2 regions of the Bacillus sp. FSL K6-3431 genome follow, and region 2 is predicted to be linked to the other one. Evidence: riboswitches for the same ligand, from Rfam matches in the RefSeq annotation. Region 2 holds a riboswitch; the other holds the start of a gene.

Evidence for each region. A riboswitch is a leader RNA that binds a small molecule or an ion and turns the genes downstream of it on or off. The one in region 2 is predicted to bind S-adenosylmethionine.
Region 1: linked by a shared signal. The riboswitch ahead of MHB53_RS11090 (O-acetylhomoserine aminocarboxypropyltransferase/cysteine synthase family protein) and the one ahead of MHB53_RS21675 (acetoacetate--CoA ligase) in region 2 are both predicted to bind S-adenosylmethionine.

The regions. Positions count from the first base shown of each region.
Region 1 is NZ_JBBOCT010000001.1:2,154,305-2,158,625, reverse strand. Features, by position in the region: gene cls (cardiolipin synthase) at 1-181, shown strand, start outside; gene MHB53_RS11100 (hypothetical protein) at 206-826, shown strand; gene MHB53_RS11095 (redoxin domain-containing protein) at 823-1,428, shown strand; SAM riboswitch class I at 1,691-1,805, shown strand; gene MHB53_RS11090 (O-acetylhomoserine aminocarboxypropyltransferase/cysteine synthase family protein) at 1,938-3,233, shown strand; gene MHB53_RS11085 (homoserine dehydrogenase) at 3,306-4,289, shown strand.
Region 2 is NZ_JBBOCT010000001.1:4,504,429-4,508,749, reverse strand. Features, by position in the region: gene MHB53_RS21675 (acetoacetate--CoA ligase) at 1-1,681, opposite strand, end outside; SAM riboswitch class I at 1,931-2,044, opposite strand; SAM riboswitch class I at 2,218-2,324, opposite strand; gene MHB53_RS21670 (hypothetical protein) at 2,463-2,690, opposite strand; gene nagE (N-acetylglucosamine-specific PTS transporter subunit IIBC) at 2,760-4,211, opposite strand.

The DNA.
Region 1 (4,321 bases), 2.4 Mb from region 2:
CCGACTTAACTTTGAAGTGAATGCATTTCTGTATGATGAAGAACTCGTTGGAGAGCTTGTCGATATTTTTAACAAAGATATGGAACAATCGAAGGAGCTTACATTAGAAGAGTATCAAAAACGTCCACTATATATAAGATTTAAAGAATCCGTTTCACGCTTACTATCACCAGTTCTTTAAAGGAAGAAAGGGGGGACGGATGAAATGTGGCTTTCAATTGGTTCTTTATCCTTCCCAGTCTCTTGGGTAGCGATCGTAATAGCATTTTTTCTAACGACTGGCATGTTGTTGCTTTTAAAGAAAAAGCATATAGCTGATTATTATGGGAATGCTATTTTTATATTTATTATCACGTGGAAATTGAGTGTAATTTTATTTCAATTTAAATTCAGTATACAGAACCCTTTAACTATATTGTATTTTAATGGTGGGATAAAAGGTTTTTGGCTTGGACTGATCGCTGGATGCATATACTTATTTATTATAGGTAAAAGAAAAAAACAAGCGGAAATGAGCATAGGTGACATTTTCCAAGTATGGTTAATGACGTTTTCTATTTATGAGATTGTTATAAGCATAGTAGATGATTACCCTTTATTGTTTAGAGTGATACTCATCTTAATCAATTTTGGATTTGTTGTAATGGCCATTTTAAAAAATAACCAAATAAGATGGCTACAGCAATTACTCATTTTGTTTACGGTTATTCAGCTACTTATTTATTCGGTAATGGATCGACTTTTTTCCGTTCCAATTATGACATATATAATAGTAGTTATTGCATTACTTATCATATCTAAAATAAAGAAAGTTGGTGCCAAGTGAAGAAAAATATTTTTGGGTTAATAGTTATCGTGATTTTAATCAGTATTGTTACAGTGAATATTGTAAAAGAAGTACAAGCAAAAAAAGCAGAGGAATTGGCCCAAGAAGAATTTTTAATGGAATCATCAACAAAGGAAGCACAAGTAGATACTGCTGCACCTGGGCTAACAACAGGAGATCAACCACCCGACTTCGAATTGGAAACACTGGATGGTGAATCAATTAAACTGTCTGATTATAAAGGCAAAAAAGTGATTTTGAATTTTTGGGCGACTTGGTGTCCCCCATGTAAGGCGGAAATGCCTCATATGGAGAACTATTACAAAACGGCTGCCGAGAATGATAATGTTGAAATAATTGCAGTAAATTTAACGAATGCAGAACGTGGTGTCAATAAAAGAGACAAAATCAGCAAATTTATTAAAGAGTATGAATTAACATTTCCAATACCTCTAGATGAAAAAGGAAATGTTGGTAATGAATATCAAATACTAACAATACCAACAACGTATATGATTGATAGTAATGGATTTATTCATAAACGAATTGTCGGTCCAATGGATGAAGAAATGATTGGAAAATTAGTTAAGGAAATGAAGTAGTGAACATTACCACGTAAATAGATGCTCGTTTCATAACAGGAACGAGCATCTATTTAGATCCGTACGTTTAGTGATTACACTATCTAAAGCATACATGAGTTCCTTATCACAAAAGAACTAGCCTTGTGTACAATCTAGGTTAGACAGCATTTAAAAACTTAAAATTTTAAAATAAGTGAAAAAGGGTTGACATTATTCAAATACGTAGTATACTAATTTTTAAGAGTTCATTGAACTATCTAAAATTTAATAATAAGCATTACTCTTATCTAGAGCGGCGGAGGGAATAGGCCCTGCGATGCCCGGCAACCTTCAGATGATTTTATCTGAAAAGGTGCTAATTCCTACAGGTTATTTAGTAACCTGGAAGATAAGGGGAGGAACTGTATATACGCCCTCTTCTTATTCAGAAGAGGGCTTTTTGTATAAAGAAGATTGCAGAAAATATTATGCAACCTTTTAACCAAGTTTACCAATCAAATTACTATAATATTTAGGGGGATAAAAAAATGTCAGAACAAAACTTTAAGCCAGAAACTTTATTACTTCATGGTGGGCAAGAGCCTGATGAAACAGGGTCACGAGGTGTACCAGTTTATAGAACAACTTCTTATGTATTCGAAAACACGGAGCATGCTCAAAAACTATTTGGTTTAGAGGTTTCTGGAAATATTTATTCTCGAATCATGAACCCGACAGTCGACGTATTTGAAAAGCGAGTCGCATTGTTAGAAGGCGGAACTGCCGCAGTTGCATTATCATCTGGAATGGCTGCTATTGCATTTTCAATCTTAAATATTGCACATGCAGGTGATGAAATTTTAGCTGCTACAGATTTATATGGTGGAACATACAATTTGTTCGCTGTAACGCTCCCAAGATACGGAATTAAAGTAAACTTTGTTAACCCGAAAGATCCGGAAAACTTCCGTAAAGCAATAACTCCGAAAACGAAAGCAATTTTTGCAGAAGTTATCGGCAACCCAAGCTTGCATATTCTTGATACTGAAGCAGTTGCTAAGATTGCGCATGAAAGCAATATTCCGTTAATCGTAGACAGTACATTTGCAACTCCATACTTAAGCAGACCGATTGAACACGGTGCAGATATTGTCGTCCATTCAGCTACAAAATGGATTGGTGGTCATGGAACAGCAATAGGTGGAGTTGTTGTAGACAGCGGAAAATTTGATTGGAACAATGAGAAATTCCCTGGATTCACTGAGCCTGACCATTCGTATCACGGCATCCGTTTTGGCATCGATGTACCAGATGCAGCATTTGCTACTAAATTACGTGTTCAGCTGCTACGTGACTTTGGACCTTGCTTAAGTCCTGACAATGCGTTCATTTTCTTGCAAGGATTGGAAACATTACATCTACGCATTACGAAACATGTGGAGAATGCAAAAGCAGTGGCAGAATATTTACAACAAAATGATGCAGTTGAGTGGGTTGCATATCCTGGTCTTAAAAGTCATCCATCATATGAACTTGCACAGAAGTATTTCCCTAAAGGTGCTGGAGCGATCGTGAACTTTGGAATAAAAGGTGGCCGCGAAGCTGGTAGAAATACAATAGATAATGTCAAACTGTTTTCTCATGTTGCTAATGTTGGAGATGCTAAATCATTGATTATTCACCCTGCTTCTACTACACATCAGCAGTTAAGTGGAGATGATTTAAAAGCAACAGGTGTAACAGAGGAATTGATTCGCCTTGCAGTTGGATTAGAGGCAATTGAAGATATAACAGCAGATCTGGAACAAGCAATCGCAAAATCTGTTGAAGCTACTACTAAATAATACTTCAGGATAACAGGGGCTGAGCGCATTGCGTCTCAGCCTTTTGATTTTAAACATTAGGAGGGGAAACAAATGGCAGTCATCAAGGCAGCAATACTCGGTTTTGGAACAGTAGGAGAAGGAGTGTACGAAGCAGTTCAAACACATCAGCAGCAATTGCAGGATATACTTGATGCTGAAGTGCAAATTGTTGGAGTGCTTATCCAAGATTTAGAAAAGAATCGTAGTATCTCCGAAGATGTATTAGTGACAACTAATTTCGAGGAGATATTAAATATCCCAGATCTACAAGTTGTATTTGAAGCAATTGTGGGCGAGGATCCAAGTTATATATATTTGGAAAGAGCGATGGAACAAGGCTGCGATATCGTCACTGCAAATAAGGTGATGTTTGCAAGGCATGGAGAAAGGCTATTACGCAAAGCTTATGAGCAAGGCGTCCAGATTGGTTATGAAGCAACTGTAGCCGGTGGTGTGCCTATAATCAGAACACTGGCACATCAATTGCAGGTGAATAAGGTAGAGCGTATTCAAGCTATTTTAAATGGTACATCGAACTATATATTAACAGAAATGAGAAATAAACAATTATCTTTTGAGGAAGTATTGAAGACCGCTCAGGAACTTGGTTATGCGGAGGCAGATCCGACTAATGATGTAGAGGGATTTGATGCGTTTTATAAACTGATGATATTAAGTAGTCTTGTATTCGGCAGCCAGCCTAGCTGGGATGAAGTAAATGTTAAGGGGATTTCAGCCGTATCCAATGAACAGATTGAAGTGGCTTATAACAATGGCCATCGTTATAAGCATATTGCTGAAGTGACAAAAAAAGACGGAAAAATACTTGCGTCTGTCAGTCCTGTATTAACTGATGCAAATCACCCACTTTATAATGTAGAAGGTGTGGACAATGCAATACTTGTTCAAGCCACATTAGCTGGTACGATTACAATACAAGGTCCTGGAGCGGGGAGCGATCCAACTGCAAGCGCAATGATCGAAGATTTTGCTCATATTTTTCAAAAGAAAAAAGCTAGTTATGCATTGAATTAAGAAGAAGACATGTTTCCATTCCTATCATATCT
Region 2 (4,321 bases):
CATTCGGTAAACCGAAAACTAAAGAATCTATGATTTCCGGGATTTGTTCAACAACACGATAAATTTCAGCAGTACCAATGCGGACACCGCCTGGATTAAGTGTTGTATCAGCCCTTCCGTATATGACAAGCGATTGTTCCGCAGTTTGTTCTGCTAAATCTCCATGTGTCCAAATCCCTGGTCGATTAGCAAAATAGGAAGAATGGTATTTTTCATCTCCACCCTCTCCCCAGAATGTGAGCGGCATACTTGGAAACGGCTTTGTGCAAACTAAATCCCCTTTTTGGTTGTAAACCGATAGACCATATTCATCAAGCACATCGACAGCCATTCCAAGGGCTTTGCAAGTAATCTCACCACGCCGAACAGGGTGTATAGGAGAGCCCATCACGAAACAACCAATTATTTCAGTTCCACCCGAAATCGATGCCAACATTAAATCTTTCTTAATATGTTTGTAGACCCAGTCATACTGTTCTGCCGATAGTGGTGCCCCGCAAGAAAGAACACTGCGCAACTTTAACAAATTGTGTTCCTGTCCAACCGAATAATTAGCTTTCTGTAAAGCTTCCAGATACTTCGGACTAGTTCCGAAATGTGTCACACCAACTTTTTCAGCAATCTCCCACAGTATTCCAATTTTATCCTTACGCAATGGTGATCCATCATAAAGCAAAATTGCAGCACCGCTCGCAAGCCCCGAAACTAACCACGGATACATCATCCATGCAGTATTCGTGTACCAATACATTACATCTCCAGGTTTCACGTCACAGTGTAATTGATGTTCTTTCAAATGCTTAATTAATGTGCCGCCAACGGAATGTACAATTGCTTTAGGAAGGCCCGTGGTCCCTGATGTATATAGGATATACAGGGGATGATCAAAAGGAACTCTCGTAAATTCTGGAACAGAAGGCCCTTCCTGACACAGTTCCTGCCAGCTCAACACTTTCTTTGTTTGCTTAATAGATTCATCTGTTTTCTCTGTCAACGTAATGATTGCAGAAATACCGTCAAGCACCTTACATACAGCATTGATATTTTCTCGAATATCAAAAAACTTGCCATTATATTGATAATCCAGTGAAACGATCAATACCTTTGGTTTTACTTGCCCGATACGATCGACAATCCCTTGAGAGCCAAAATCTGGAGAACATGAAGTCCAAACAGCTCCCAGTGACGTTGTCGCCAATAACGCTACTATCGCTTCGATTCCATTTGTCACTATCCCTGCTACGCGATCACCACGACATACACCTAGATTTTTCAAACCTAGCTGTGCCCTAGCTACTTTACTGCGTAATTCCCCCCATGTATAAGATTGGGTAACACCATCTTCCCCAGCTACAATCACTGCTGCATTTCCTTTGTCCCCACTCAATAGATTTTCTGCGAAATTCAAACGAGCATCTGGAAACCATTGGGCACCCAGCATGCCACTCTTAGTTGGAGGCACAAATGCCTTTTCACCTTTTTCCCCAATGATATTAGTGAAATCCCAAATAGCTGACCAGAATTCTTCAGGTTGATCCACCGACCATTGGTGAAAACGTTCATATGGTAGAAGTGGATAATCAATCTGTTTAGAAAATTCCACTAAATTAGACTGTGAAATCCACTCTTCACTCGGTTGCCATAATATATTTGATTCCAGTAAATTCTCTTCTTTTATCAAGTTCTTTTCCTCCTCTGAACCAAACGTGAACGCATCTAATTGGTTATCGTTCATCACTTCTAGAAAAATTATGTCATTAAATACTTCCGTTTGGTTTTAACTCTCTTGCTCAATATTAATTATTTCTATAATATTACTCAGATTAATTCTTGATCTGCCCTTCTCTTATACTCTTTAAGTGGATACTCGGAAATGTAAAACAGAAGCTATAAACAATAAAGCCCCTCATCATAAGAAGAGGGGCGCCTCATCTTATCTTTCAGGAACATACATACCTGCAGGAATTAGCACCTTTTCAAGCTTTCACTTGAAGGTTGCCGGACATCTTCGGGCCTGTGTACCCTCCGTCTCTCTGGATAAGAAATACATATTTAGTTATATATTAAAGTATTCATATATCTAGATTATAGATACTTTTATTATTTTATTGAAAATGAAAAGTTAGAATCCTTACCTTATTTTAGAAAACAAAAACCCCTCTGCTCATAAAGAGAGAAGGGGAGTGCGTGAATAAACATAATCAGCATTAGTCCACCTTCTCATCTTCGGAATCATCTTAATTCCTCTGAAATTGGCACCGTACATTTATATGTCGGTTGCCGAGGCATCACGGGGTCAGTCCCTCCACCTCTCTTGATAAGAAGAAATTCATTAAATTATTGTATAAAATGATAATACTTGCTTCGTTACAATTAGTCAACATATTTTTACAAAAAGTGTGAATGTTTCCTCATCGAATAACAAAAAGGAAGGGAATGCCATTTGCATCCCTTCCTTTTGCTCATCTAACTATTTTTTTATTGCTAAGCTTTGTCACACCAATAGTAATACCTAATGCAGATAAGGCGATGACAACTTGCGAAACCATACTTGTTTCTCCGAATTCAACCTTGGATGATAATGCAGTGATCTCCCCTACTGACGAGCTAGGTGTGTACGAGATTGTTAATACTACACCTAAAATGAGTTGGAGTACAATCAAAGCTAAAGCAAAAATAACAGCAAACACAAAGTATTTTTTCAGCCTAATCCCTCCTTCTTTATCTCCTACGTTTCTATATAAAAAAGGTTTCGGTTTTTATTTGCGAATCTTATCAATGGCATCCGCTACGAATTGAACATTTGTACCAACAATTACTTGAATGCTTTGTTTTCCAACAATATTAATTCCTGGGACGCCAGTATTCTTAATTTTATTTTGATTTACTGCATCCATATCTTTTACTTCCACTCTTAAACGTGTCGTACAATTGTCGACAGAAGTGACGTTATCGTCACCGCCTAATCCTTCATAAATTTTAGCTGCCATAACAGCAAATCTATCTCCGGTAACTTCTTCTACTTCATCTTCTTCCTGTTTCTCTTCTACTACATCGTCTTCTCTACCTGGTGTTTTTAAGTTGAATTTGACTATTAAGAATCGGAATAAGAAATAGTAAATAACAGCAAAAACTAATCCTTGAACAATTAACATATATGGTTGATTAGCAAGTGGCAATCTTGAACTTAAGAAAAAGTCTACGAATCCTGCGCTAAATCCGAACCCGGCAGTCCACTGAAAGTATGCGGCAATGGCCAAAGAGATACCAGTTAGAGCAGCATGGACGACATAAAGTGCTGGTGCTAAAAACATAAATGCAAATTCTAGTGGCTCTGTAACACCTGTAAAGAACGAAGCAAAACCTACTGCCAACATTAAGGATGCAGTTTGTTTTTTCCTTTTCGTTTTCGCTGTATGGTACATAGCAAGTGCTGCTGCTGGTAAACCAAACATCATAACAGGAAAAAATCCTGCTTGATACATTCCTGTTATACCTTTAGTACCCGTTCCAGCCCAGAAGTTCCCAATATCATTTATTCCAGCTACATCAAACCAAAATACAGAGTTCAATGCATGATGTAAGCCTGTTGGAATTAATAATCTATTGAAGAATCCATATAATCCTGCACCAATAAACTCTAACTTACTAATCATTGTTCCAAATGAAACCAATCCAGTAAAGATAACAGGCCATGCAAAGAACAAAATAGCAGATACTACTAACATTGAAACAGCTGTCATAATCGGCACAAGGCGCTTTCCACTAAAGAATGCCAATGCATCTGGTAATTGTACATGACTGAAGCGATTATACATAATTGCTGCCACTATACCGGAAATAATACCAACAAATTGATTGCCTATTTTCTCAAAGGCAGGGTTTACATTTTCCACATCTATTCCCTGTAGCATAGCTACTGACTCTGTTGAAAGCAAAGTGGTTACTACAAGGTAGGCTACTAACCCACTTAACGCAGCGGAGCCATCTTTATCTTTGGACATCCCGAGCGCAACACCAACTGCAAATAAAATAGACATATTGTCAATTATGGAAGATCCAGCTTTAATTAAGAAAGCGGCTATCGCACTTCCTTCTCCCATTCCAGAGGGATCGATCCAATAACCAATTCCCATTAATATTGCTGCTGCTGGTAATACGGCAACTGGCAACATGAGGGAACGACCAAGTTTTTGGAAATATTTCATCATTTTAACCATTCCTCCTATCAAAACTCGTATAAAGTGAAACTTCCATCAGTGGGGGTTTTGTTCATCCCCCACTGATGGTTAAGGAACTCAGGAAAAGGTCGCCGCGTCCT